Regions from separate parts of the Variovorax sp. 10N420 genome, predicted to be linked through region 2. Evidence: predicted binding sites of a transcription regulator. Region 2 holds the regulator's gene; the other holds the start of a gene.
What was found. The regulator LexA, encoded in region 2, represses DNA repair genes until DNA is damaged. The targets are predictions, from matches to a motif close to ACTGTATNNNNATACAGT.
Positions count from the first base shown of each region.

Region 1 (14,725 bases), on a different contig from region 2:
GCTGACCTGAAGCACGCCGCTGCTGACGGTGGTGCCGCCGTTGTAGGTGTTGGCGCCCGCGAGGGTCAGGGTGCCGGCGCCTGTCTTGGTGATGCTGCTGCCGCTGATTACGCCGCTGAGCGAAGCGTCATTGCCGTTGGTGTCGAAGGTGCCGCCACCCGCGCCGATCGTTACTGCGCGTGCGCTGGCGAAGCCGGCTCCGTAGCGCAATGTGGCGTTGTCGAGCGCAAGACTACCGGTCGCAGCGCCGAGGTTGTTGTCTGCGCCGACCAGAAGCACGCCGCCATTGACAGTGGTGCCGCCGTTGTAGGTGTTGGCGCCCGCGAGGGTCAGGGTGCCGGCGCCGGCCTTCGTGAGAGCGCCGCCACTGATCGCGCCGCTGAGCGCAGCGTCATTGCCGTTGGTGTCCAAGGTGCCGCCGCCCGCGCCCATGGTCACTGCGCGCGCGCTGGCGAAGCCCGCTCCGTAGCGCAACGTGCCGTTGTCGAGCGCAAGCCCACCGGCCGCATCGCCGAGATTGTTGTCGGCGCTGACCTGTAGCACGCCGCCGTTGACCGTCGTGCCGCCGTTGTAGGTGTTGACGCCCGTCAGGGTCAGCGTGCCGGCGCCCGTCTTGACGAGCGAGCCTCCGGTCGCACTGACCGGGGGGTTGTACACACCTCCGTCCTTGTCGACGAACCCTGGGCCAGTATCGGAGATGACTCCGCCGATCGTGCTATTGGTGCCCCGCGCACCGACTGTCAAGACCTTGCCGCCGAGCACGACGTTCCCGTCGCCGGAAAGCTCGCCGATCGATATCCCGCTTGTCGCTTCGCTGATGTTCACAGTGCCGGCGACGCCATTGGCGATGGCTGCTCCGCTGAGATCGGAGGAGTCCTGCAGGTAAACGCGCCCGCCGTTGTTGGCGATCGCCGCGCTGCCGCCCGTGCTGGTGCCCAAAAAATAGATGCGCGAGTCGGTGCCGTTGACCAGGGTGGACGCGGCTGCCGTGGCATCCCGGAAGAGGATCAACGCGCTACCCGCTGCGTTGATGATTGTGGCCGTCCCCGCGCTGGCGCCGTTCGAGAAGGTGACGCCGGAGTTGAGCCCCAGTTTGTTGGGGCTGACATGGGTCGTGATTTTCAGGTTGCCGGCGCTGGCACCGCCACCGTTGAAGTCGAGTTCGCTATTGTTGTAGATGTCGACCAGGTTGCTGTTCGTGCCCAGCGTGCCCGAGCCGGTCACCTCGACATTGATGCGGCCGACCTGACCGCTCGTTCCAAGCTGGATGGCGCCCGTGAATGCGGTGTTGTTGCTGCTGCTCAACGTCAGGCGCGTCGGATCTCCAGTGTTCGATCCGCCGTTCTTCAGTGTCAGGGTGCCACCTCCGCTGAGTTCTCCGCTGAAGATATTGCCTTGGCTGTCGTTCACATCGATGGTGCCGCCGTTGACGTTCACGGCAATGTCACGCGCCGAAACGAAGGGCGGCGGGTTCACGGCCGGCAGCGGAAGAGGCGCCGGCAGACGCAAGGTGCCGCCATCGAAGGTCAGGCCGGCATTGGGGCCGGTCGAGCCCAGGTTGCTGTCCGAGGACACCTGCAGTATTCCGGCGTTCAGCACAGTGCCGCCGCTATAGGTGTTGTTGCCAGACAGGGTCAGGGCGCCAGCACCGGTCTTGGTGAGAGCGCCGCCGCTGATCACGCCGTTGAGCGAAGCGTCGTTGCCGTTGGTGTCGAAGGTGCCGCCATCCGCGCCCATCGTCACTGCGCGTGCGCTGGCGAAGCCGGACCCGTAGCGCAATGTGGCGTTGTCGATCGCGAGGCCACCGGTCGCAGCGCCGAGGTTGTTGTCGGCGCTGACCTGAAGCACGCCGCTGTTGACGGTCGTGCCGCCGCTATAGGTGTTGTTGCCACTCAGCGTCAAGACGTCCGTGCCCTGCTGCACCAGGCTGCCGCTGCCTGAAACTACGCCTGCGTAGTCGTATGCGTTAGACCGATTGAAGACCAACCGTCCGTTGTCCGTCACGTCGCCGTTCAGTGAGCCAGTGGTGCCGCCGGTTCCGATCTGCAGGGTTCCGCCTGTGTTGATCGTCAGATTGCCTGTGCCGGCCGCACCGCCGACACCGGCGATGCCGCTCGTACCGTTTCCGCCTTGAACGCCGCTAAAGTTCACGTCACCCGAGGCATTGACCGTGCCGCTGATCGACAACGTGCCGTTGCCGCCCGCGCCGCCCGTACCGCCGGTTCCCCCATTGGGCGTGCTGCCGCCGCCGCCGCCGCCTGAGCCGCCGAGGTTGATTGCACCGGCGACATTCAGGACGGCGCCAGCGCTCACATCGAGGACGCCATTCGACCCGGCCCCACCGACGGCACCAGGCGTCGTCCCCCCGCCGCCGCTCCCGCCGCCGCCACCCCCGCCGACCCAGACGGAGCCGGTCACGTCGGTGGTGCCGGTCAAGGTCAAAGAGTTGGGCTGGACGGTGTCGCCCACCAACGCGTTGCCGCCGGTGACGCCAGCGCCATTGGCGCCGCCATTGCCGGGCACTCCGATGTCACCGCCAATGACGAATCCATTGCCGCCGCCGCCCGAGCCGAAACCGCCGCCGGCGCCGCCGGCGATCGCACCACCCGATCCACCACCGCCTCCGCCACCGATGCCACCTGCGCCGCCGTTCCCCGCATTGGTGCTCGAAATGCCGCCTGCGCCACCGGCGCCGACGAGCAGGTTGGTATCCGCATGCGCGGTAGGCGCCAGGGCGGTGACCGCCATCAGGACGGCGGCTCCCGCGGCGCCGAAGGCCGCGCTGGCAGCGCTTCCGGTTGCGCAACCGCCGGGACCGGATGTCCGGGCGAGTTCGGAGACAGCTTGACGGCTTCCCGTCGAGCGATTGAAGACGAGGCGATAGATACGGTTCATTGAGACACGACTCTTGTTGCTTAAAAATGGAACATTTCGTATTCAGACGCGTCGGAGTGTATCTTTTGTTAAATATTAAGTACTAGATATTTTTGCGGGTCGGACGTAAAGCCGCCGCGACAAGGCGATCGAAAGCCCACCCGCAGGGGCGCTGAAACGCTGTTGCTTGTGGGCCTGGTTCAGTCCGCCGGTTTGCGGAACATGCGCAGATCGAGCGGCGACTCGTTGCCGAGCCACATCGCGTGCGCCGTGTGGTCCGTGTAGTCGTCGCCGGTGACGCCGTGGACGAACACATCGAGCCCGTTGCGGTGCTCGTCCAGCCAGCCGATTACTTCGTCGAATTCGGCAGCGTCGAAAGCAAGCTGGCAACTCCAGTGCGGGTGCGGACCGACGAGCCGCTCGTGCACCCTGCCGACCACGACCAGCAGACTGCGCCCGGCATCCTCGGCCAACTGCTTCGCTTGCGCGACCGTTGCGGGGCCGAAATAGATGTGCGCGTGGTATTGCGGATAGAGGTTTTCAGGTCGACGCGGCATCGTTGGTCAGGCGGGGCAGGAGAGCCAGAGCTTACGCCGTGTGACGTACTTGCGGCCGCCACACGCGCTTGCTGCGGCAATCTTGAAATGGTGAAATACTGTTTGTCCATACAGTATTTCGGGGGCGCCGCCATGACCGACACCATCATCCCTCTTCATGCCCTCAAGGGCCGAGGTGCGGCCACGCGCCTTGCGCATCGGTTCGAGCGCGACGCGCGCAATGCGTTCGACGATGGCTGGGGCACTCTGGAAGAGGGCGCCGCCGACGCAGACGCATTGCCTCCGCTCGCCACGGAGGTCCGCTTCGAGGACGTCAAATCCGTGCTCAGCCACAACGATTCCCCGGACGTTCCGTTCGACCGTTCGCTCAATCCGTACAGGGGATGCGAACACGGGTGCATCTACTGCTTCGCCCGGCCCACGCACAGCTATCTCAATCTTTCGCCGGGACTCGACTTCGAAACCAAGCTGATCGCCAAGCGCAACATCGTCGAGGTGCTTCGCGGCGAGCTGGGCCGCAAGGGCTACAGGCCCAGCCACCTTGCGATCGGCACTGCGACCGATTGCTACCAGCCCATTGAGCGTGAACTCCGGCTCACTCGTTCGGTCATCGAATTGCTGAAGGAGACGCACCATCCCTTCGGCCTCGTCACGAAATCGAGCGCGGTCGAGCACGACCTGGACCTGATCGCACCCATGGCGGCCGAGCATCTGGCGGCGGTGTACGTCACCATCACCACGCTCGATGGCGAGGTCGCGCGCAAGCTCGAGCCGCGCGCCGCCGCGCCGCATCGGCGCTTGCGCACCGTGCGCACGCTAGCCGAAGCGGGCGTTCCGGTGGGCGTGAGCGTGGGGCCGCAGATTCCCTTCGTGACCGAAGACATGGAACAGGTTCTCGAAGCCGCCTGGAATGCCGGCGCGCGCTGCGCTTTCTACACGGTCGTCCGGCTGCCATGGGAGGTCGCGCCGTTGTTCAAGCAATGGCTCGAACTGCACTACCCGCAGCGCGCGGACCGGATCATGGCGCGCATCCGCGAAATGCGCGGCGGCAAGGACTACGACGCCGATTTCGCCACGCGCATGAAGGGCAGCGGACTGTGGGCGGACCTGATTCGTCAGCGGTTCGAAAAGGCGACGGCCCGCATCGGGTTCAATCGCGATCGCATCGTGCTCGACCTCAGCGCGTTCCGACCACCTGGCGCAGTGGGGCAGGGCAGTCTGTTTTAAGTTCCGCCGAACCGCGCGGCTCGACCCCGCACCAATCGCCGCCCAGCGCCTTCACGAGAAATACCGAGGTTTGCATGCGCTGCCCCATGATCTGCGCGGCTTGGCGCTCCGTCGAGAGCACGGCCTGCTGCGCTGTGATGACGTCGAGGAAGGTCGTGGCGCCGCCCTGGTAGCGGGTGGAGGCCATGTCCAGCACGCGGCGCGCGCTTTCGACGGCAGTGAAAGCCTGCGTCGACGCATGGTCGAGCGACGCGACGCCGGTGATGCCGTCTTCCGCTTCCTGCATCGCGGTGAGCACGATGCGCCGGTAGTTGGCCACGGCGACGTCATACCCCGCGCGAGTGAAATCGACATTCGACCGGATGCGCCCGCCGTCGAAGATCGTCTGCGTTGCCGAGACGCCGAGCGACCAGAGCAGGCTTCTTGCGTCGAAGAGCGTGGCGAGCGTGCTGCTGTCCACGCCGCCGGTGGGCAGCAGCATCACGCTCGGATAGAAGGCCGCCGTCGCAACGCCGATCTGCGCATTGGCGGCGGCCATGGCGCGTTCCGCCGCCGCGACGTCCGGACGGCGCTCCAGCGCGTCCGAGGGAACGCCGATCGGAATCGCCGGCGGCGCCAGCGGCTTCACATCCGGGGCGATGGAAAACGAAGGCGCCGGCGTTCCCGACAGCGTGGCAATCGCGTGCTCGAACTGGGAGCGCTGCTTTTTCAGCGTGTCGACCTGCGCGAGCGTGTTGTCGAGCAGCGCCTGCTGCTGCGCGACGTCCAGACCCGACACCGCGCCCAAGTCATGCCGGTCAGTGACGAACTGGAGCGCTCGCCGCTGAAGCTCGATCGATCGCGCCAGCACGTCGAGTTCGATGTCCGTCGATCGCAGGTTGTAGTAGCTCGACGCGAGATCCGTCGTGAGCAGCAGTCGCGTGTTTTCGAGGTCGGCCGCCGATTGCGCAGCCGATGCCGTTGCGCCTTCGACCGATCGCTGCACGCGTCCCGCCAGATCGGCTTCATAGCTGGCCGTGAAGATCACGTTGAAATCGTTCTGCACCGTCGACAGGTTCGGCACCGCATAGTTGGTCAAAGGACGGTTGGCCGAAATCTTGAACCGCTGGGCGCGCGTGCCGACACCCAGTTGTGGATAGCGGGCGGCCTCGCTCCCTGCGAGCGTGGCGCGGGCCTGCGCAAGCCTCGCATTGGATGCGGCGAGCGTGGGGCTGTCAGCGAGCGCCTTCTGTTCGAGCGCATTGAGCTGCGCATCGCCGAAGCGCTCCCACCACGGCCCCTTGTCGGATGCATCGCTAGGCGTCCCCTGCCGCCATGGTTCTTCGACTTGCCAGCTCACGGGCACGTCGAAGGATGGCTTCTTGTAGTCCGGCCCGACGGCGCATCCAGCCACGGCTGCAACCGCCAGCGCGATCAGCGCGGCTCGCACGAACATCACGCTGGTTCCTTGGCCACCACGACAACGTCGCCTTCGGCCAGCGAGTCGGAAGGATTCAGCACCAGCCGATCGGTGCCCGAGATTCCATCGAGCACTTCCACGGTCTCGCCATAGTTGCGTCCGAGATTGATCGGGCGCAGGTGGACTTTTCCTTGTGCATCGACGACCGCAACCCGGGTGCCTTCGGCCCTGAAGAGCAGCGCGTTGGCCGGAATCGTCAGTGATTTGCTCGCGGCAAGCGGCAGCGACACCTGCACGTAAGCGCCAGGCAGTAAGACGCCGTCCTTGTTGGGCAGCGAGACCTCGACCTGCATCATCCGGGTGGCGCTGTCGATGGCGCCCGACGTCCGTGCCACCTCGCCCTGAAAGCGTTGGTCGCGCAGTTCGGCTTGCGTGACGATCACAGGCTGCCCCGCCTTGATGAGTTGCGCATAGGCTTGCGGCACGTTGATGTAGACGCGCAACGGGTCGGTCTGCGCGAGCAGGAACAAGGACCGCCCGCTGCCCGCGTCGATCAGGTCGCCGACGTCGACATTGCGCCGCGTGATCATTCCGGCGAAGGGCGCCAGCACGCGCTTGAATCCTTCGGTCTGCTTCAGGCGCTGGACGTTGGCGTCCGCCGCCGCGACGTTGGCGGTGGCCTGCGCGAGGGCGCTGCGGCGTTCGTCAAGGTCCTGCTGCGAAACCACATCCTTCTTGCGCAGGTTTTCCCAACGCGCGACGGTGCTCTTCGCCAGGTCGAGACTGGACGCGGCTTGCTGGCGCGCGGCGATGCCCTGCGAAAGCTGCTGGTCGATCTCGGGGGTTTCGATCTCCGCGAGCAGATCGCCCTTTTCGACATGGCTGCCGATGTCCTTGGTCCACCGGCGTAGGTAACCGCTGGCGCGCGCCGAAATCGGCGACTGCACATAGCCTTGCAAGGTGCCCGGCAACGCGAGTGTCTGGCCGGCGGCGGGTGTTTGGGGCAGTGCAGTCTTGACGTATTGGGCTGCGCGCTCGGCGGTGCCTATTTCGAGTGCGCGCGCATTGCTCATGCGAACGAACACGATCCGCGCCGCGCCGATGGTGAGAAGCGCCAGCACGATCAGCACGGCGATGCGCGTGCGCCGGACGATCTGGCGCCTGCGGGGCAACTCGTGGTGATCGCCGTCTTCGTCGGCGGCGATGGGGTGGATGCCCAGTGCCGCGTGGCGTTGCTCCGTCATGGGGTCAGGTCTCCTGGGGCTCGGCCCCGAGCGAAGGTGGTGTGGCTTGGCGCGCCGCCTGGCGATGAGCGCGGCGGCTGTGGATTTCTGCGAAGACGGCCGGCACGAAGAAGAGTGTCGACACCGTCGCGAAGAGCAGGCCGCCGATCACTGCGCGGCCCAGTGGCGCGTTCTGCTCGGCGCCTTCGCCGAGGCCGAGCGCCATCGGGATCATGCCGATGATCATCGCCAGCGCCGTCATCAGCACCGGACGGATGCGCGTCGCGCCCGCTTCGAGTGCGGCCGACAACGGCGGTATGCCTGCCGCCAATCGCTCTCGCGCGAATGCGATCAACAAGATGCTGTTGGCGGTCGCCACGCCCATGGTCATGATCGCGCCGGTCAACGCCGGCACGCTGAGCGTGGTGCCCGTGATGAACAACATCCATGCGATGCCGGCCAGCGCAGCCGGCAGCGCCGTGATGATGATGGCCGCATCGATCCACGACTGGAAGGTCACCACGATCAGCAGATAGACCAGCACGATCGCCATCGCCAGTCCGACCCCCAGGCCGATGAAGGACGACTGCATCGTCTGGACCTGCCCGCGAAGGGTCACCTGGCTGCCGCGCGAGAGCTTGGGCCGCATGTCGTCCACCAGCGCTTTGACCTTCGAAGCGACGCTCGCGAGGTCCGTGCCCTGCACGCTGACATAGACGTCGATCACCGGCGCGATGTTGTAGCGCGATGCGACCGCCGGTTGCCGGCCCGCTTGCGCGTCGACGAGATTGCCGAGCAATTGAGGCGCGCCGCTCCCCGCGCCACCCGAGCCGGACGCCACCGGAATGTTGAGCAGGGAATCGAGGGAGTCCACTGTGTATTGGGGCGATTGCACCGCAACGCTGTAGGCCACGCCGTTCTGAGGGTTGAGCCAGAAGGCCGGCGCCGTCTGCGAACTGCCGGACAGCGCGATCAGCACGTTCTGCCCGACGTTGGCCGCGGTCAATCCGAACTGCTGTAGGCGCGTCCGATCCATCTGCAGATTGAGACCTGGTCCGTCCAGGCGCTGATGGACGTGGGCATCGACTGCGCCGGGGATCTGCCGGATGGCCTTCACCAACTCCGCCGCGCGTGCTGCATTGCCGTTGAGGTCGTTGCCGCTGAACTGCACGTCGATGGCCGCTGGCAAGCCGAAGTTGAGAATCTGCGTGACGATGTCCGCCGGCTGGAAAAAGAACTCCGTACCCGGAAAACGCTTGGGCAATTCGGCACGCAGCAGCGATACGAATTCCTCGGTGGGGCGATGGCCTTCGCGCAACGAAAGCAGGATCTCGCCGTCGAGCGTCCCGATGGTGCCGGCGTTGCTGTAGGACAGATTGATGCCGCTGTTGGGCACGCCCAGGTTGTCCAGGATGGTTTCGAGCTGGTCGTGGGGCACCAGTTCGCGGATGACGGCTTCCACCTGATCCGCAAGTCGGGCTGTTTCCTCGATGCGGGTGCCGGTGGGTGCGCGCATGTGCAGGCGGATCTGGCCTGCGTCCACACTCGGGAAGAAGTCCCGGCCGAGCACCGGATACAGCAGGCACGACAGCAGGCAGAAGCCCAGGAAGAGGGCGATGAAGCGGTTGCGGCGCGACAGCACGGCCGAGAGCACCAGCGTATAGGCGCGGCGTACTCGCTCGAACCGCGCGTCGAAGCTCCGGTAGACGCGTTGCAGCATGCTCGGGTTCGCGTCGGCGGCCGCCTTGGCATGGACGCCGCCCATCAGCAGCATGACGAGCGTTGGCACCAGCGTTCGCGAGAGCAGGTAGGACGCCAGCATGGCGAACACGACGGCCTCCGCCAGCGGCACGAAGAGGAATCGCGCCACGCCCGACAAAAAGAACATCGGCACGAAGACGATGCAGATGCACAGTGTCGAGACGAATGCCGCCGGCCCGATTTCGCCCGCGCCGACGAGGATGGCTTCGTTCAGTTCCGTGCCCATGTGCAGGTGGCGCTCGATGTTCTCGATGGTCACGATCGCCTGGTCGACCAGAATGCCGACGGAGAGCGCAAGGCCGCCGAGCGTCATCAGATTGAGCGTCTGGCCCAAGGCATAGAGCACGAGGATCGACGCCAGGATCGACAGCGGAATGGTCAGCCCGATGATCAGCGTGCTGCGCCAGTTGCCGAGGAAGAGCAGCACCATCGCCGCAGTCAGCGCCGCGGCGATGAGGGCCTCGAACACAACCCCCTTCACTGCGGTTTTGACAAAGACCGACTGGTCGAACAGCGGCGTCACCTTGATGTCCGCCGGCATTCCTTGCGCAGCGGCCGGCAACAGGGCGCGGATGTTGGAGACGATGTCCAGCGTCGAGGCGCCGCCGTTCTTGAGCACCGACAGCAGCACGCCGCGCACGCCGTCCTGTCGCACCACATTGGTTTGCGGCGAAAAGCCGTCGCGCACATAGGCCACGTCGCGCAGGTAGGTCGTGGCGCCGCCCGTGGTGCGCACCGGCAAATCATTGAGGCCCGCGATGGCTTCGGGCGAACCGTTCATGCGCACGCTGTATTCGGTGGCACCGAACTTGACGGTCCCCGAGGGCAGGATGAGGTTCTGCGCGTTGACCGCATTGACGACGTCGGCCGGCGAGAGGCCGCGCGCCTGCAGCGCCTGCGTGTCGAGATCGACCGAGATCACCCGGTTCTTGCCACCGTACGGAAAAGGAACCGCCGCGCCCGGCACCGTGATGAGTTGCGGCCGCAACTGGTTGATGGCGGCGTCGAACAGCGCGTTCTCGGCCCTGGTGGGACTGGACAACGCCAGCTGAACCACCGGAATGCTCGATGCCGAATACTTGATCACCAGCGGCGGCGTGATGCCCGGCGGCAACTGGCGCACCTGCGTCTGCATCGAAGCGACGACCTGCGCAATGGCAGTCTCGATGCTCGCGGTCGGCTGGAAAAACACCTTGATGACCGACACGCCGGCCAGGGATTGCGATTCGATGTGCTCGATGTCGCTGACTGTCGTCGTCAGCCCGCGCTCGGTTTGGCCCGAAATGCGCTGCCCCATCTCTTGCGCCGGCAGGCCGCCGTAGTTCCAGATGATGCTGATGACCGGAATGTTGATTTCCGGAAAGATGTCGGTCGCCATCCGCAGCAGCACGAATGGAGTGGCCAACACGATCAGCATCGCCATCACGATGAAGGTGTATGGACGACGCAGAGCCAGTTGGACCATGGACACGACTTGTTACTTCTGCAAGAAGAGGCCGCCATCATAAAGAGAGATGACCTGCGCCATTGAGCCGGCGCAGCACCTTTACGTTCCCTCGGCTGGCTTGGCTGGCTCTCTGGCTTCGCTCAAGCGCCTTGGCGCAACCCGAGGGCATCGAACACGCGGATTGCCGCATAGGCGTCGTTGGCTGCATAGCGCAGCTGCGCATCGGTGAGCTGCCGGTTGGCCCAGTTCGAAGTGGTTGCCTTGCGCGACTTGACGAAGCGCTGATCGAAGACAAGCGCGATTGCGGTCTTCACGCCAATGGACTTGCGATAACCGCGGCGGCGGAATTCCGAATCGATGTCGAACACGGAACGAGGCTCGATGTCCAGCCGCTGACGGATCAGGCTCAAGTCGCTGGAGAGCCCGAAGCCGGCCTTCAGCAGATCCGCCGAGGCCAGCAACTCGCGGAGCACGCCATGCAGTTCGGTGCGGTGCAGCTGGAACAGCCATGCCTCGGACGGTGTCGCGAACTGCACGACGTGCGGCCCGCTGGAGACTTCGAACTTCGCGAAGGTCGGCTTCGATTCGGTGTCGAAGCCCACGACGCGACTGGCCAGGAGCGCGGTGGCCGCGGCTTCGGCGTCTTGCTGCGTGGCGACCACCCTGATGTCCCGAAGGCCAAGGCCTTCGAAGGGTTGAAGCAGCGCGATCTGCTCGCGTTCGGGTAGCGGGTGAAGGCTGTCGTTCATTCAGGAAGCCGCTCAGGCTCGCAGCAACTTGTCGTGGCGCGCGAGGTGCTCGGCGACAAAGCTCTGGATGAAGTAATAGCCGTGGTCATAGCCTTCATGGCGCCTCAGCGTGAGAGGCTGGCCGGCCGCGCGGCAGGCGGCCTCGAACACATGCGGATGCAACTGCTCGGCGAGAAACTTGTCGGCAAGCCCCTGGTCGATGAGGATGCCGCCGGGGAAGGGCGGCTCGGTCTGCGATTGCATCAGTGCCGATGCGTCATGGGCGAGCCACGCATCGCGATCCTCCCCGAGGTAGCCGCTGAACGCCTTTTCGCCCCACGGGCATTGGCTCGGTGCGCAGATCGGCGCAAACGCCGAAAGCGACTTGAATCGGCCGGGATGCCGCAACGCGAGCGTGAGCGCGCCGTGTCCGCCCATCGAGTGGCCGAAGATGCCGATGCGCTTCACATCGATGGGCAGCGCCTGCGTTGCCAGAGGCAGCAGCTCGTTCATCAGCCAGCTTTCAATGCGCCAGTGTTCGGCCCATGGAGCGGACGTCGCGTCGAGATAGAAACCGGCGCCGATGCCGAAGTCCCAACTCGAAGACGCGCCTTCGATGCCTTCTGCCTTCGGTCCTCTTGGGCTGGTGTCCGGTGCAATGAGAGCGAGCCCGAGTTCAGCGGCCACGCGCTGCGCGCCCGCCTTGACCATGAAGGTTTCCTCGTTGCAGGTCAGGCCGGCAAGATAGACAAGCGCCGGCACCGGACCGCGTTCCGCCTGCGGCGGCAGAAAAGTCGAGAACCGCATCGGCAGGCCGATCTCGCGGGACGGGTGTTCGTGAAAGCTTTGCACCCCGCCAAAGCAACGGTGTTCAGAGAGAGTCTTCAGGCTGTCGGTCATTTCCATGCGCTTCATGGCCGTGCTCCTTGCCCGACTAGTAAAGAACGACTCCGCGAATCGATTCGCCGCGCTTCATCAGGTCGAAGCCCTTGTTGATGTCTTCCAGCGGCATGGTGTGCGTGATGAGATCGTCGATGTTGATCTTGTTTTCCATGTACCAGTCGACGATCTTCGGCACATCGGTGCGTCCGCGCGCCCCGCCGAAGGCCGAGCCTTCCCACTTGCGGCCAGTGACGAGCTGGAACGGCCGCGTACTGATCTCCGCGCCCGCTTCGGCCACGCCGATGATGATGCTTCGGCCCCAACCCTTGTGCGTGCATTCGAGCGCCTGGCGCATCACCTGCGTGTTGCCGATGCATTCAAAGCTGTAGTCGGCGCCCCCATCGGTGAGCTGCACGATGGCGTCCACCACATTGGGCGTGTCCTTCGGGTTGATGAAATGCGTCATGCCGAACTTGCGTGCCATTGCCTCGCGCGCGGGGTTCAGGTCCACGCCGATGATCTTGTCGGCGCCAACCATCCTGGCGCCCTGGATCACGTTCAGGCCGATGCCGCCGAGACCGAAGACCACAACGTTCGCGCCTGCTTCCACCTTGGCCGTGAAGATCACCGCGCCGATACCGGTGGTCACGCCGCAGCCGATGTAGCAGACCTTGTCGAAGGGTGCGTCTTCGCGGATCTTGGCCAGCGAAATCTCGGGCGCCACTGTGTAGTTGCTGAAGGTGCTGGTGCCCATGTAGTGAAAGATGGGTTTGCCGTCGATGCTGAAGCGGCTGCTGCCGTCAGGCATCAGGCCCTTGCCTTGCGTGCCGCGGATGAGCTGGCACAGGTTGGTTTTGCGCGACAGGCAGAACTTGCACTGGCGGCATTCCGGCGTGTAGAGCGGGATGACGTGGTCGCCCTTCTTGAGGGTGGTGACGCCGGGGCCGACGTCGACCACGATGCCTGCGCCCTCATGGCCGAGGATGGCGGGGAAGATGCCTTCCGGGTCAGCGCCGGAGAGCGTGTAGTAGTCGGTGTGGCAGATGCCCGTGGCCTTGATTTCGACCAGCACTTCGCCGAAGCGGGGGCCCTCGAGGTCGACGGTTTCGATGGTCAGGGGCGCGGCGGATTTCCACGCGACGGCGGCTTTGGTTTTCATGGCAAGACAGGAAAAGTGAAGATGCGGGGACGTCCCCGATGCGTCACTTTATGCCATAGAACCTGGCCGCATTCGCACCCAGTATCTGATCCTGTTCGGCAGGCGAAAGGGCGTCGAGCAATTCGAGCGTGGCGCTCATCCACGCTTGATAGCTGCCTGCGAGGTTCAACACCGGCCAATCGCTGCCCCACATCAGCCGCGAGGGGCCGAAATGCCGAAGCAGATGATCAACGTACGGGCGCAGGGTGGCCGTGCCCCAGCCGGGTCCGGCCTCTGCGGCGAGGCCCGAAAGCTTGCAGAAAACGGGCGTGGAGCGCGCGAATTCCGCGATGTCGCCGGCCCAGGACTCGAACTGGCCGTGTGCGATGTCCGGCTTGGCGGCATGGTCGATCACCATCGGCAACTCGGGATGGCGCTGCGCGAACGCCAATGCGGGTCCGATCTGGTGAGGCTTGATCAGGAGGTCCAGGCGCAAACCAAGCTCCGTCATCGTCTGGATCGCCGGTCCGAGGCGCGGGTCGAGAATCCATTGCGCATCAGGCAAGTCCTGCAGCATCGGACGCAATCCCTTGAACAAGGGCGCTTGCGCAAGTCGGCGGATGCGCTGGGGCGCGTCTGCCGCCGCAAGATCCGTCCAGCCTACGACTGCGCGCACACGGCTGGCCGGGTCAGCGGCCAGCGTCAGCAGGCGCCACGTTTCGGCCTCTGTCGGCGCCGCCTGCACCAGCACCGTGCCTTCGATGCCGGCCGCATCGAGGAAGGGTGCGAGATCGGCCGGGGCGAAATCTCGGTGGATCGGGTGCAGCGCAGGCGTGTCTTCCAGCCAGCCGTAGTCGCCAAAGGCCGGCGACCAATAGTGCTGGTGCGAATCGATGCGCATGGTCAAGCCTGGGCTTTTGCGCGTACGACGCCTTTTCGCAAAAGCACATTGCCGTACAGGCGCGTTTCCCCGGTCTGCACGATCGCGAAGGCTTCGCGGGCTCTGGCATAGAAACTTTCGCGAGGCAGCGATTCGGCGCTGAGCGCGCGGCCCTCCGCCTGTTCGGCCGCCGTCTGAAATTCGCGCACGATGTCCGGGACTTCGTCAGGTGACCCGACCACCGCCATGGTGGCGAGCGGCGCGTCGACAAAATCGTCGATCGGCAAAATGCTCAGCACGGCCTGAACCACCGGCACGGCGGCGCAGCCGTCCATGCGCACCAGCCTGCGCGCACAAGCCGCTGCCGGAAAGTTGGCGTCGACGACGGCAATCTCGTCGCCATGGCCCATCGAGGCCAGCAGGTAAAGCAGGTCGGCGCCGAGCAGGGGGTCCAGTGTTTTCAGCATGGCGTGTTTTACCGCGGATCCAGAGGCCAGGGCCAGAGGTTCAGTAGCACTGGCACTGGTGGTAGAGCGCTGCGACACCTGATAAAAACGGGCCATGATAAAGATCCTCGTCCTCAATGGCCCCAATCTCAATCTGCTCGGA
Region 1 is NZ_JBFTIJ010000004.1:573,429-588,153, forward strand. It holds gene AC1DEK_RS13895 (autotransporter-associated beta strand repeat-containing protein) at 1-2,895, opposite strand, end outside; gene AC1DEK_RS13900 (DOPA 4,5-dioxygenase family protein) at 3,075-3,431, opposite strand; gene AC1DEK_RS13905 (PA0069 family radical SAM protein) at 3,564-4,658, shown strand; gene AC1DEK_RS13910 (efflux transporter outer membrane subunit) at 4,609-6,093, opposite strand; gene AC1DEK_RS13915 (efflux RND transporter periplasmic adaptor subunit) at 6,093-7,301, opposite strand; gene AC1DEK_RS13920 (efflux RND transporter permease subunit) at 7,306-10,512, opposite strand; gene AC1DEK_RS13925 (3'-5' exonuclease) at 10,629-11,237, opposite strand; gene fghA (S-formylglutathione hydrolase) at 11,250-12,116, opposite strand; gene AC1DEK_RS13935 (S-(hydroxymethyl)glutathione dehydrogenase/class III alcohol dehydrogenase) at 12,151-13,257, opposite strand; gene AC1DEK_RS13940 (amidohydrolase family protein) at 13,301-14,137, opposite strand; gene AC1DEK_RS13945 (RbsD/FucU family protein) at 14,140-14,679, opposite strand; gene aroQ (type II 3-dehydroquinate dehydratase) at 14,678-14,725, shown strand, end outside.
Region 1: the regulator LexA is predicted to act here: its motif matches at 3,529-3,546, upstream of AC1DEK_RS13905 (PA0069 family radical SAM protein).

Region 2 (14,725 bases):
TACGCCGCTTGGCCTGCAGGCACAGTCCGTCATGGCATCGGGCGCGCTGGTGAGCGACGATCTCATCATCAACCTCGTCAAGGAACGCATCGCGCAGCCCGATTGCGCCCAAGGGTTTCTCTTCGACGGCTTTCCACGGACGATCCCCCAAGCCGAAGCGATGCGCTCGGCCGGCGTCAAGCTCGACTACGTGCTTGAAATCGACGTTCCTTTTTCCGACATCATCGAACGCATGAGCGGTCGCCGCTCACACCCGGCGTCTGGCCGCACCTACCACGTGAAGTTCAATCCGCCCAAGGTCATCGGCAAGGACGACCTGACGGGCGAAGACTTGATCCAGCGAGAAGACGACAAGGAAGAGACGGTTCGCAAGCGGCTCGAGGTCTACAGCCAGCAGACGCGGCCGCTGGTCGACTACTACTCGCAGTGGGCCAAATCCGACCCGGCTGCGGCACCCAAGTACCGCTCCATCAGCGGTGTCGGAACGGTGGACGACATCACTCAGCGCGCGCTGGCTGCACTGAGCTCCTGATCTTCATGGCGATGGCCGCCCCGCCAGCAGCTCCAGCACGAGCTCGATGCGCGCCTTGACCGGCGTCAGTGCGCCTGCATCCCGAAGAAGCTCGTTCTGTCTTGGCAAGATGCGCCCCTGCGCACAGCGCGTAGCGCGGACGACCGACACGCCCGCGGCCTGAGCCCGCAAAGCAGCGGCTTCCAGGGCGTGATGCAGGGTTCCGTTTCCGGTGGCGGCAAGCACGAGCCCATCAAGCACTTCGGATGACCCCAACTCACGCTCTCGCACCAAGGCATCGACGATGCTGCCGCGCGCATCCGCATGGCTCATCAGGACCTCGACGCGCGGCCACTTGCGCGCGGCAACCACGCGACTGAAGACCTCGTGGGCGGCTGGCGCGGGGGCCGGCCATGTCCGCACTAGTCGAACACTCCCCTCCTCGACGTAACCCAACGGTCCGGCATCGCCGGAGGCGAAGGCATCGAGCCGGTACGTGTGCACCTTCTGGACGTCGACCGCACCGTGCATGGCCCCGGCGCAGACGGCCACGACACCGCGCGCGCCCTGGGTGGACGCAACGACGATGGAGTCGCACACATTCTGCGGACCGTCCGGCACCAGCGCGCTGGCGGGCCGCATCGCGCACGTGAGCACCACAGGTTTCACCGATGCGGATGCAATGACGGAATGCAGAAAATACGCGGTTTCCTCCAGCGTATCGGTTCCGTGGGTGATGACGAGCCCTGACACATCGGGCTGCGCCAACCAGTGCACACACCGCTGCGCGAGCTTCTGCCAGATTGCAAAACTCATGTCCTTGCTGTCGATCTGCGCCACCTGTTCGGCCGCGAGTTCCACGCCAGCCGGCGCTTTGATTCCACCCAGCAGTTCCTCGACGCCCACTTGGCCGGCCGTATACCCGATGTTGTCGGCCGAAGACTCGGCGCGGCCTGAGATCGTGCCGCCTGTTCCCAGCACGATCACCTTGCGGATGCGCTCGTCGCCTTGTTTGATTTCATTCATGACTTGCCAACCACAGAAAACTGGTTAAAAATACAGGTACTGGATATTCAGCCAGTTCCTTCAGGAGCCCACATGCAGTTCGCAGTCAAGCTTACCGCCCGCCAGCAGCAGATTCTGGATTTGATCCAAAGCGCCATCGCGCGCACCGGTGCGCCTCCCACTCGCGCAGAGATCGCGGCTGAACTGGGCTTCAAGTCTGCCAACGCAGCCGAAGAGCATTTGCAGGCGCTCGCGCGCAAGGGGGTGATTGAACTCGTCAGTGGCACGTCGCGCGGTATCCGCCTCAAGGGCGATGCATTGCGCGCGCTCAACGAGTCCCGAAACAGCCAATTTTCCTTGTCCCTTCCGGGTATGGCACAACTCGCGCTGCCGCTGATCGGCCGAGTGGCAGCCGGCTCGCCGATCCTGGCTCAAGAACACGTCGACCAAACCTACTATGTCGAAAACACGCTGTTCCAGCGGCAACCCGACTATCTGCTCAAGGTGCGCGGGATGTCCATGCGCGACGCCGGCATCATGGACGGCGATCTGCTGGCGGTGCAGGCCACGAAGGAAGCCCGCAACGGCCAGATCGTGGTCGCCCGCCTGGGCGATGAGGTCACTGTCAAACGGCTCAAGCGCAACAAGCAAGTCATCGAACTGCACGCCGAAAACCCTGACTACCCCACCATCGTTGTTCAACCGGGTGAGCCCTTCGAGATCGAAGGCCTCGCTGTCGGACTGATCCGCAACACGATGTTGATGTAACCCTTCGACCATCCTGCAAGCGAACTCGGCCTGCACCCGTGTTCGCCTCGTTGACGGCCGCGACAGGTGGCGGGCGTATGGCGTAGTGCCATCACCCTGTCGTGGCCAATGAAAGCAATCCTGCCTATGTTCAATCTCTGACTTTTCTGGAGTTCACATGGGAATCGCTCTTCTTAGCATCGTCGACCTGATCTCGCCTCTGCAGACATTGGCCAGCCGATGGATGCCAACGCGTCGGTCAAGCCACATCAGCACGGCGGGCTTGCGCTATGTCGGGGTTCGGCCAAGCTGCGGGTTGCGCCAAAGTCCGGCGACTCGCGAGGATGCGCCGAGCTCGGCGGCACGGCCGCTTCGAGTCGTGCGGATGGTCGATGCCCAGCAAACCGGTCGCCATCCAGGCCGGGTGGTGATTTCCGGCCGCATGGCGGACGTATGCGCCGAGCTCGACAGGCTCGTAGCACTCGAGGCCGCCGCCTCTCCCCCGTCGCCAGGCCTTCGCGCTCATCTGCATTGACGGCAGAGAAGCCCGCAAGCGCGCTGCTCTCGCCGCAAAATTGTTCAAGATAAGCGGAGGCCAGGCAGTGCGCCGACACAGCACGTGGGCGGTGCGAGGCACAATGGCACGCCATGAACATTGTGATCCTCGACGATTATCAGGACGCGGTGCGCAAGCTCAAGTGCGCAGCCAAGCTCGACGCTTATGCGGCCAAGGTCTACACCAACACAGTCAAGGGCATCGGGCAACTCTCGGTCCGCCTCAAGGATGCCGAAGTGATTGTGTTGATCCGTGAGCGCACCAACATCTCCAGGCAACTCATCGAAAAGCTGCCGAAGCTGAGACTCATCTCCCAGACAGGTCGCGTCGGCAGTCACGTCGACGTGAATGCCTGTTCCGAGTTCGGCATCGCCGTCGCCGAAGGCTCGGGCTCGCCGCTGGCCCCGGCCGAGCTGACCTGGGCCCTGATCATGGCCGCCATGCGCCGGCTGCCCCAATACATCAGCAACCTGAAGCACGGCGCCTGGCAGCAGTCGGGCCTCAAGTCGGCGTCGATGCCTCCGAACTTCGGCCTGGGCTCGGTGCTCAAGGGCAAGACGCTCTGCATCTGGGGGTATGGTCGCATCGGCCAATTGGTCGCTCGCTATGGGCAGGCTTTCGGCATGCAGGTGGTCATCTGGGGCCGGGAGCAAAGCTGCGCCAAGGCAAGGTCCGACGGCTTCCAGGTCGCATCGGACCGAGACACCTTCTTTGCCGCGGCCGATGTCCTGTCGGTTCACCTGAGGCTGACGGAAGAGACGCGGGGGCTTGTGACGCTCGAAGACCTGTCGCGCATGAAACCGACGGCGCTGTTCGTGAACACGTCGCGCGCGGAGCTTGTCGAGCAAGACGCTCTTCTTGCTGCGCTCAATCGTGGTCGGCCTGGCCTCGCCGCCATTGATGTGTTCGAAAGCGAGCCGCCGCTGCAAGGCCACGCGCTGCTCCGCCTCGAAAACTGCATCTGCACGCCACACATCGGCTATGTCGAGCAAGACAGCTACGAGATGTACTTCGGGCAAGCCTTCGACAACGTCGTCAGCTTCATCAAGGGCAATCCGACCAACATCGTCAATCCTGGCGCGCTGCAGGTCCGGCGTTGAGACAGTCGGCACCGTCGGCCGCGCTGTGGTCCCTGCTGGCTGGCAACTTCGTGATCGGCACGGGCGTGATGGTCGTGCCCGGAACGCTCAATGAGCTCAGTGCATCACTGCAGGTCAGCGCTGCAACCGCCGGCCAGTTGATCACCGCCGCGGCGGTCGTGATGTGTCTCGGGGCTCCGTTGCTTGCCGCCGTTGTCGCCGGGTGGGATCGCCGCGTGTTGCTGACCTGCACGATGCTCTGGTACGCGGGCGGGCACCTTGTTGCGACCCTGATGCCGAACTTCGTCGGACTGCTTGTCGTCCGGATGTTGACGGTGGTGGCGCCAGCCATCTTCACGCCGCAGGCAGCCGCTTGTGTCGGTCTCCTGGTGCCGAACGAACAACGCGGGCGTGCCGTCACTTTCGTCTTTCTCGGATGGTCGATGGCGTCGGTGCTGGGGCTTCCGATCGGCGCGCTGATAGGCGGCCATTTCGGGTGGAGGCCCGCATTCCTGCTGATCTCGATGTTGTCGCTCGTGAGCGCCATCTGGGTCTGGCGGCAACTGCCCTCCGGCATTCGACCCGCTGCGTTGTCGCGCGAGTCGTGGGGCCGTGTGCTCAAAAGTCCTTTGCTGATGGGTGTGGTGTGCGTCACCGCGCTGCAGGGGTCCGGCCAGTTTGTCTTGTTCAGCTATTTCGCCCCGCTGCTTAAGCAGCAGCTGGGTGCAAACGCCACTCAACAGGGTCTCATGTGGGCATGGTTCGGCGCTTGCGGCGTGGTGGGCAACGTGCTCGTCAGCCGCTACATCGACCGTGTGGGGCCACCGCGCATGGTCTTGCTGACGACGGCGTTGATCGCTTTGAGTTTGCTGCTCTGGCCGCTCGGCGTCACGCTGGCGTGGCTAGCGCTGCTGCTGACGCCATGGGGGCTGGGCTGCTTCGCGACCAATTCGGCGCAACAGGCGCGCCTGGTGTCGCTCGAGCCTTCGCTTGCGCCTGGCTCGGTCGCACTGAACAGTTCAGGGATCTACATCGGTCAGGCCATCGGTGCAGCAGCCGGAGGCTGGCTCCTCGCTAACGACGAATCCGCATGGATGAGCTGGGTTGGCTTTGCGACGATGCTCTTTGCCATTGCGCTCAGCATCGCCGTCGAAAAGGCGCAGCGGCGCGCCCCCGCTTTCAGCGCTTGATGATCGGGCGCGGGGCGATTTCCGCTTCGGTGCTCGGATCGAAGAGTTCGAAGTCGATCAGATGCGGGTCGGTCGAAGGCGCTGGCGGCGCCTTGGGCTGCTCGAGCGGCGTCGGCATCGTCTCGTAAGCCGTTTTGTCGAATTCGGCAAGATCGAGTTCAAGCGGAGGCCTCTCTGGCCTTGGCGCCGGAGCATCGACGTCTGCCGGCAGCGTCGCCGGTGCATCCGGGATCAGCACGGTGTCATGTTGCAAACGCTCGTCGATCGACCCATAGATCGACGGCGGAAGGACAGGACCGTCCTCTATTGCAGGCGGCTCCGTTTCCGGGCCGAGAGGCGCAGTCGCCGTCAGCTCGCCATCATGCCCATAGGTGTCCGCAAACGCCTGCGGCGTGACCAGGACCGGCGGCGCGCTCGCGGGTTCGATGACTTCCTTGGCCAGGGAATAGAGCAGCAGAAGCTCCTGGTAGGCGGCAAGATCGAAGGCCCCGTCCTCGTGGACACCGGGCTTTCGGAAGATCAGTTCTTCGACAAAGGCCAAAGTGCTCGGCGCAGGCCATTGCGATTCGATGCGCGCCAGGGCGCTTCGATAATGTTCGAGGCCCTTGCCCGTATCCGTGAAATTCTCGAATGCGGGCACGTCGGCATTGAATGCCCGCTCGAACTCTTCGGCGACGCCGGCGTAGTCGTCCTCGCGCCCGAGCGCATGGTAGATCCGCAAAAGGTCGAGGTACGCCAGCGCACTGGTGCCCGGGTTGGCTTCGATGTGCTCCCGCAAAACCGAAATGGCCTGATCGTGCTGGCCCAGCGAGAGGAAGAAATCCGACTGCTGCTGCACGTCCAGGAGTTCTTCGGTATTGACGAGCCGCGCCGGCACGCTGTCCAAGGCGCGAGAGGGATGCGGCGGCTCGCCGAAATCACTGTCGGCCTGATCCGGCTGATCGGGTATGGCAAACGGCTTGGCACCGAAGGTCGACACACCGAGGCTGCGCTTGCGCGGCTGCTCATGCTGCTCCGAATCGGGATCCGGGTCCAAATCCTCATCTTCGTCAAGCAAACCGCCGTGCCGCCGAACGCGCTTCGCTCCGAGCTTTGGCATCGGGTCGCCACGCTTCAATTCCGAATCACCCCACCACGCGGGCGCCACCGCCCTGCGCGACATGCGCCACAGCAGCAGTATGCCGACCAGAGCCAACAACAATGCGAGGAGCAGCGCGTAGACGAGCGGATTGCGATATTGGCTTTCGCGTGCCTGTGCCAGTTCGCTCCGCATATCGGCCAGTGCGCGCTGGTTCTGCGCCGTTTGCTCGCGCATGGCAGCTAAGGTGGCATCCATTTCCTTGGCGCGTTGGGCATCGCGCCCGGCCTGCTCGGCGGCAGGATCCAGGGCGCCCCAGAGAGCGGCGGCCGCGGCCCGGCGAGTCGGATCCTCTACGGCCGGCAAGCTCAATTGGCTGGTCGATTTCAGGCCCGCGTCTTTTGCCGGCTCCGGCTCCAACGCATCCACCTGGAGTCGAGGTCCTGCGGCGACGGGTGCCGCCTTCGCCGGCTGAGCAGCCGGGGATGCCTGAGCCACATTGACAGCACGCGAAGCGGCCGGCGCCTGAACGACGGCAGCGCGACGAGGTGCGGGCGAGGCGCTTGGTTTGCGCTGCGCGGACGTTGCCGGATCGCGGTCGGATGTCGAGTCGGCCGATGCCGCAGAGCGTTTCGCCCCCGTCGCCGCCCCATCGGAACCGGACGCTCCGCCGCTGCCGGCCGTACGCGACACCGGGCGCAGGGATGCCCGCGGTGCGGTCGCCACTTCTACGGAGGCGCGAGCACTGGCAAACGCAACAGCCGGCGGCGTCACGTCCGAAGGCACATCCGCAAGCAGCACATAGCTCCGGCTCGTCTTCGTGTCGCACCCGGCGCGGACGGTCACCGTGACGACCGGTTCTTCGACGGGGACTGTCGAGCGCACCCGGATGTTCGAATTGCCCGGACTCCCGCCTGATTCCAGCGATACAGTCACTCGCCGGTCGAGCATGGGCGTGTCCCCTTGCAAGATATCGGCGTTGAGGCATAGGGAGCCTCCGTCCTCGGTGGCTGCCAGCGAGATCGGGATCACCATGTCGATCGGCTTGCCGATCCAGACGGCGCCCTGGGGCCGGCCTATCGTCAAGGCGGATGATTCGAGGACGACCCCGAAAAGAAGCAGGCTCGCCGCCAAGCGTGGAAATCGCAAAATAGGCTTCAAGAAGCAATCAAAAGTTGACACATTCTGACATGTGCGTCAGGGACCCCGACCCACGGAGAGACAATTATCAAATGACTGTGAACTTTTCCAACACCGCCGTGATCGGCGCCGGCGCAATGGGGCGAGGCATTGCCCAAATCGCTGCCCAAGCCGGAAGCAAGGTCTTCCTTCTGGACAGCTTCGAAGGCGCAGCTCTGCGCGGCCGCGACGCCATTCTTGCCCAATGGCAAAAGCAACACGAAAAAGGCAAGCTCGACGCGACACAACGCGATGAGTTGTCCAGCCGCGTGACCGCCGTCGATTCGATGCAGGAGCTCGCCGGCTGCGATCTCGTGATCGAGGCGGTGATCGAAGACCTCGAGGTCAAGCGTCGTTTGTTCAGCGATCTCGAAGCCGCCGTCGCGCCTTCGGCGACCTTGGTCACCAACACATCGTCCCTCTCAGTCACTGCCATTGCCGCCGCGCTGAAACATCCCGAGCGCATGGCCGGCTTTCATTTCTTCAACCCGGTCCCGCTGATGAAAGTCGTGGAGGTGGTAGCCGGTTTCAAGACGGACCCTGAAGTCTGCCGCCGGCTTTCAGGCTATGCCAAGCAGATGGGCCACAGCGCGGTCCAGGCGAAGGACACGCCCGGTTTCATCGTCAACCACGCGGGGCGCGGCTACGGCACCGAAGCATTGCGCATCGCCAGCGAAGGGGTCGCGGATTTCGCGACGATCGACCGCATCCTCAAGGATCAGGCGGGCTTCCGACTCGGGCCCTTCGAGTTGCTGGACCTGACGGCGCTCGACGTCTCGCACCCAGTCATGGAGTCGATCTATCGCCAGTACTACGACGAACCGCGATATCGCCCGAGCGTGATCACGGCACAACGGCTGGCCGCCGGCGCGCTGGGCCGCAAGACGGGCGAAGGCTTCTATCGCTATGTCGACGGTGCCATTCAACAGACCCCCGAGGCGCCATCGCCCACCGTCGACGCCATGCCGGCGGTTTGGGTGTCTCCCCGCGCAGCCCGGCGCCCTGAGCTGCTGCGGCTGGTGCATGCGCTTGGCGCCCAACTCGAAAGTGGTGCAACGCCCTCTCCTTCCGCGCTGATCCTGGTTGCGCCCCTTGGCTTCGATGTGACAACCGTGGCGGCCGTCGAACGGCTTGACGCCACGCGCACCGTCGGCATTGACATGATGGTCGATGATGCCGCGACCAAGCGGCGCGTCATCGCAACCAATCCTGCAACACGCCGGGACATGCGCGACGCGGCGCATGCACTGTTCGCGCGCGACGGCAAGGCAGTCAGCGTGATCCGCGACAGCGGTGGCTTCGTCACGCAACGCGTGGTCGCCACCATCGTGAACATCGCCTGCGACATGTGCCAGCAAGGCGTTTGCACGCCCGCCGATCTCGACTTGGCGGTGCGGCTCGGCCTCGGCTATCCGCAAGGTCCGTTGGCAATGGGTGACTTGTACGGCCCGACCAACATGCTGGAGGTGCTGTTCAACTTGCAGACCGTGTACGGCGACCCGCGCTATCGCCCGAGCCCTTGGCTGCGCCGCCGCGGAGCGCTCGGCCTGAGCCTCACACATCAAGAAGAGTAAAGAGCAGAACCCTGAGACACACGAGACCACCCATGACCGCAGAACTCAAGAGCACCACAGAAGGCAGCACGATGGTGCTGACGCTTTCCAACCCATCGCAGCGCAATGCGCTCGGGCCCGAGATGTACGCGGCAGGCATCGAGGCGCTCAACGGCGCCGAGAACAGTGCTGAGATCCGCAGCGTCGTCTTCGTCGGCGAAGGCAAATGGTTCTGCGCGGGCGGATCCCTGCAACGGCTCCAGAACAACCGGACGCTCGATCCCTCGGTGCAGGCCGAAAGCATCGAGGCATTGCACACCTGGATCGACACGATCCGCACGTTTCCCAAGCCTGTCATCGCCGCGGTCGAAGGAGCGGCCGCAGGCGCGGGCTTTTCGTTGGCGCTGGCGTGCGACTTGGTCGTGTCCGCACGCGACGCCGTCTTCGCGGCGTCATACAGCAATGTCGCACTGTCGCCGGACGGCGGTCTGAGTTGGCATCTCGGACGGATGCTGCCCCGCCAACTGGCCAGCGAATGGCTCATGCTGGGCGAGCGCCTCGATGCATCGCGCCTGCATGCATTGGGCCTGATCAACGAGATCACCGAAAACGGCCAGGCTCTTTCAGGTGCTCTCGCGCTTGCCGCAAAGCTCAATGCGCGCGCGCCGAACTCGATGGCAAGCATCAAGGAACTGCTCGGTGAAGCTCGCGGCGCCACCCTCGTTTCGCAGCTGTCGGCAGAGCGTGACCACTTCGTTCGCAATCTTCATCACGCGAATGCGGGTATTGGCATCGCCGCCTTTCTCGACAAGCAAACACCACGTTACGAATAGCAGCAGGTCGCTCTCGCGACAGCCCCTACCTCCTTCAGTCACCGACAGGACAGTCCATGGACGACCCCATTCTTACCATCGAAGAACGAGAAGCGATCAACGGTGGTCGCTGGTTTTCTTCACTTTCCCCCTCACTGCGCCACGACATCCTCCGATGTGCATTCGTCAAACGCTACAAGGACGGCGAACTGATTGCCGCTCGCGGCGATCCGCCCGAGCAGTGGATCGCGTGTGCGAAGGGTGCCGTGCGTGTGAGTTCGACCGCGGTGTCGGGCAAGCAGGTCACGCTGACCTATGTGGAGCCGGGCATCTGGTTTGGCGACGTGGCGATCTTCGACGGGGATCGGCGCACGCACGATGCCTATGCGCATGGCGATTCGACGATTCTTTGCGTGGCGCGTGCGGATTTCCAGAAGATCCTGGCCAATCACATCGAGCTCTACGAAGCGCTGATGCGGCTTCAGGCGCGTCGCATTCGGCAGTTGTTCGGGCTGGTCGAGGATCTCAATACCCTGCCCTTGCGAGCGCGCCTTGCCAAGCAACTCGTCCATTTGGTTCGCAGCTACGGCGTGCCGAATCTCGCGGACGGCAGCCAGATGCGCATCGGTCTGCAGCTCGCCCAGGAAGAGCTCGCCCAATTGCTCGGCGCGTCGCGTCAACGCGTCAACCAGGAACTGAAGGCCATGGAGCGCGAGGACGCGATCCGCATCGAACCAGCCGGTCTGGTGGTGCTCGATCGCTCGGCGCTGATGCGCATTTCGGAAGCCGACGACCAATAACTCAAGACTGCAGAGACATGACCCAGGACTTCGACAAATTCGTCGGCACGCGTGCCGTCTCTCCGCAGCACGTCGTCGACGTCGACGCGCTGACCGCATGGCTCGAAAGGAACCTCGATGGCTTCAAGGGACCGCTCACGATCGAGATGTTCAAGGGCGGCCAGTCCAATCCGACGTACAAGCTGGTCACGCCCACGCAGAGCTATGTGATGCGCGCCAAGCCGGGTCCTGTCGCCAAGCTGCTGCCTTCCGCTCATGCCGTCGAGCGCGAATTCAAGGTCATGAGCGGCCTTGCAGGTACCGACGTGCCGGTTCCGCGCATGTACTGCCTTTGCGAAGACGAGGCGGTCATCGGCCGCGCCTTCTATGTCATGGAGTTCATGGCCGGACGCGTTCTGTGGGACCAAGCTCTGCCCGGCATGAGCAATGCCGAGCGCACCGCAATCTACGACGAAATGAACCGGGTGATCGCGGCGCTGCATTCGGTGAAGTTCGCCGAGCGCGGCCTTGCGGAATACGGCAAGCCGGGCAACTACTTCGAACGCCAGATCGGCCGCTGGAGCAAGCAGTACGTGGCGTCCGTCACGCAGCCGATTCCGGAGATGGATCGGCTGATGGAATGGTTGCCGGCGCACATCCCGGCCAGTGCCCGCGACGAGAAGATGACTTCGATCGTCCATGGCGACTACCGCCTGGACAACCTGATGTTCCACGCTACCGAGCCGCGTGCAATCGCCGTGCTCGACTGGGAGCTGTCGACGCTGGGCCATCCGCTTGCCGACTTCAGCTACCACTGCATGTCATGGCACATCGCGCCCGGTTCATTCCGCGGCATTGGTGGGCTCGACCTCAAGAGCCTCGGCATCCCGACCGAGAGCGAGTACATCCGCAAGTACTGCGACCGAACCGGCATCACGACGCCCGAGGCGCTCGCACCCGACTGGAACTTCTATCAGGCCTACAACCTGTTCCGCATGGCAGCGATCTTGCAAGGTATTGCCAAGCGGGTCGAGGCCGGCACTGCGTCCAGCGAGCAGGCAGTGGCTTCCGGCCGCGGCGCGCGCCCGATGGCCGAAATGGCATGGCAATTCGCAGAACGGGCATGAGCTCGCGATGAGCGCCTGAACCCTTAACACCAGGAGACGAAATGGACTTCGAATATTCGGCCAAAACCAAAGACTTGCAGAAGCGCGTCGCGGCCTTCATGGAAGACTACATCTACCCCGCTGAAGCCGAGTATTCGGCCGAACTCGCGGCGAACACGGCCGCCGGCAAGCGGTGGACCGCACTCAACACCGTCGAGAAGCTCAAGACCAAAGCCAAGGCGGCCGGCTTGTGGAATCTGTTCCTGCCGGTCGACAGCGCCGCGGCATCGGGCTACGAAGGCGCGGGCCTGACCAATCAGGAATACGCACCGCTCGCCGAAATCATGGGACGTGTGCCATGGGCAAGCGAGGCTTTCAACTGCTCGGCGCCCGACACCGGCAACATGGAAACGATCGCGCGCTACGGCTCCGACGAGATCAAGGCACGCTGGCTCAAGCCACTGCTCGAAGGCCAGATCCGCTCTGCGTTTGCAATGACGGAACCTGACGTGGCATCGAGCGACGCCACCAACATCTCGACCCGGATCGAGCGCCAGGGAGACGAGTACGTCATCAACGGCCGCAAATGGTGGATCTCGGGTGCTGCCGACCCGCGCTGTGCGGTCTTCATCACGATGGGCAAGTCGGAACCTGACGCGCCCAGGCATTCACAGCAGAGCATGGTGATCGTGCCGGCCGATACCAAAGGCATTCGCATCGTGCGGCCACTCAATGTCATGGGCTACGACGATGCGCCACACGGGCACGTCGAAATGTATTTCGAGAATGTTCGCGTGCCAGTGGGCAACATCCTGCTGGGCGAGGGCCGCGGCTTCGAAATCGCACAAGGCCGGCTTGGCCCTGGACGCATTCACCACTGCATGCGCTTGATCGGGCTGGCGGAGCGCGCCCTCGAACTGATGTGCAAGCGCGCCTCGTCGCGGGTGGCTTTCGGCAAGACGGTTGCATCGCAGACCGTAACGCAGGAACGCATCGCCGAAGCGCGTTGCAAGATCGACATGGCGCGGCTGTTGACCCTCAAGGCCGCGTGGCTCATGGACGTCGCCGGCAATAAGGTCGCAAAGACTGAAATCGCAATGATCAAGGTCGTGGCGCCCAGCATGGCCTGCCAGGTCATTGATTGGGCCATGCAGGTCCACGGCGGCGGCGGCATGTGCGACGACTTCCCGCTCGCCTACGCCTACGCCGGCGCGCGCACGCTGCGCTTTGCGGATGGTCCGGACGAGGTCCATCGCAACGCCATCGCAAAGTGGGAACTCGGCAAGTACGCGCCGAGCAAGGGCGACGAAGGAATGCCCGTCACTCGCTTCTAATCCAGAAACACCGCGGAACTGGCTTTGCCAGGCCGCTGGTGTTGCCCCCGGTCAGAGGGGGTGGGCGGCTACACGAAGTGAGCCAACCTGGGGGCGAGCTTTTTCTCCAGGAATATGGCGCTGCCGAAGGCAGGGTCGAGCTGGAAGCTGGCGAAGCCTTCGCGCTCATACGCTCGCAGCGCGCTCCGATTTCCGGAAAGCACCTCCAATGTGAGCTTGCACGCGCCGCGCGTTCGTGCCTCCGCCTCGACGTGCGCGAACATGCGCTGCGTGACCCGCTGCCCGCGATGAGTGGCCAACACCACGACGTCGTGGACGTTCACGAGCGGCTGACACGCAAAGGTAGAAAAGCCCTCGATGCAGTTGATGAGGCCCACAGCCTGCTCACCGTCATAGGCCAGCACGCTGAAGGCTTGCGGGCGTGCTGCCAAGGCTTCGGGCAAGCCGGCCAGCACGCTGGGGGCAAGCGGAGTTCCACCGCCAGCAGGATCCCGCGCATAGGTGTCAAGCAAGTCGACCAGTGCGCGTGCATGCGCGGGATTGCGGTAGTCCGCCGTCAAGACGTTGATCATGGCCGCCCCACTTCAACCGGCTTCGACTGCTGCGACCAACCGCCGCGCGCACGCCTCGGCTTGCGCGGCATCCTTGGCCTCGACCATCACGCGAAGAAGCGGCTCGGTGCCGCTGGCGCGAATCAGCACGCGGCCTGAGTCGCCCAGTTCAGCCTCGGCGCGCTCCGTTTCGGCCGCGAGCACCCGGTTGGCCTTCCAATCCTGGCCCTCGCTCAACCGAATATTGATGAGTGTTTGCGGAAAGAGCGTCACGCCCGCGAGCAGTTCAGCCACGCTGCGGCCGCTTCGCACGCATGCTTGAAGCACCTGCAGCGCGCTGACGATGCCGTCGCCCGTGGTGTGGCGATCTAAGGCCAGCAGGTGGCCCGAGCCTTCGCCGCCGAGCAGCCAATTGCGCTTGTCGAGTTCTTCCAGAACATAGCGGTCACCGACCCGGGCCCGCACGAATTCGATCCCGTGAGCCCTCAGGCCCATCTCGACCGCCTTGTTGGTCATCAGCGTGCCGACGACACCAGCGGGCTTTTCGCCGCGCGCGATGCGCTCCATCGCCATCAGGTACAGCAGCTCATCGCCATTGAAAAGCCGCCCGCTGGCATCGACCAGTTGCAAACGATCGGCGTCGCCATCGAGCGCGATGCCGTAGTCGGCACCTTGCGTCTTCACGGCATCGATCAAGGCTTGCGGATGCGTCGCCCCGAAATCCTTGTTGATGTTGAGACCGTCCGGTGCGCATCCGATGCTCGTCACTTCCGCGCCCAACTCGTGAAAGACGGAAGGCGCCACTTGGTAGGCGGCGCCGTGCGCTGCGTCAACGACGAGCTTGTGATTTCGCAGCGTCAGGTCGGTGGCGAAGGTGCTCTTGCAGAATTCGATGTAGCGCCCGGGCGCGTCGTTCAGGCGTCGCGCCTTGCCGAGATTCTTTGAATCGACCCAGACTGGTGGCTCCTTCAACACGGCTTCGACCGCCAGCTCCCATTCGTCGCTGAGCTTGGTGCCCTGCGCGCTGAAGAACTTGATGCCGTTATCTGGGTAGGCGTTGTGACTGGCGCTAATGACGACGCCGAGACTCGCGCGTTGCGCCCGCGTCAGGTAGGCCACGCCCGGAGTGGGCAGCGGCCCGAGCAGAACGACATCGACACCCGCGGAATTGAACCCGGACTCGAGCGCCGACTCCAGCATGTACCCGGAGATGCGGGTGTCCTTGCCAATCAGCACGGTCGGCCG
Region 2 is NZ_JBFTIJ010000001.1:268,370-283,094, forward strand. It holds gene adk (adenylate kinase) at 1-532, shown strand, start outside; gene AC1DEK_RS01290 (asparaginase) at 536-1,537, opposite strand; gene lexA (transcriptional repressor LexA) at 1,610-2,284, shown strand; gene AC1DEK_RS01300 (D-2-hydroxyacid dehydrogenase family protein) at 2,912-3,919, shown strand; gene AC1DEK_RS01305 (MFS transporter) at 3,916-5,088, shown strand; gene AC1DEK_RS01310 (tetratricopeptide repeat protein) at 5,078-7,252, opposite strand; gene AC1DEK_RS01315 (3-hydroxyacyl-CoA dehydrogenase) at 7,399-8,919, shown strand; gene AC1DEK_RS01320 (oxepin-CoA hydrolase, alternative type) at 8,952-9,731, shown strand; gene AC1DEK_RS01325 (Crp/Fnr family transcriptional regulator) at 9,788-10,510, shown strand; gene AC1DEK_RS01330 (phosphotransferase) at 10,528-11,616, shown strand; gene AC1DEK_RS01335 (acyl-CoA dehydrogenase family protein) at 11,658-12,929, shown strand; gene AC1DEK_RS01340 (GNAT family N-acetyltransferase) at 12,998-13,501, opposite strand; gene glmM (phosphoglucosamine mutase) at 13,514-14,725, opposite strand, start outside.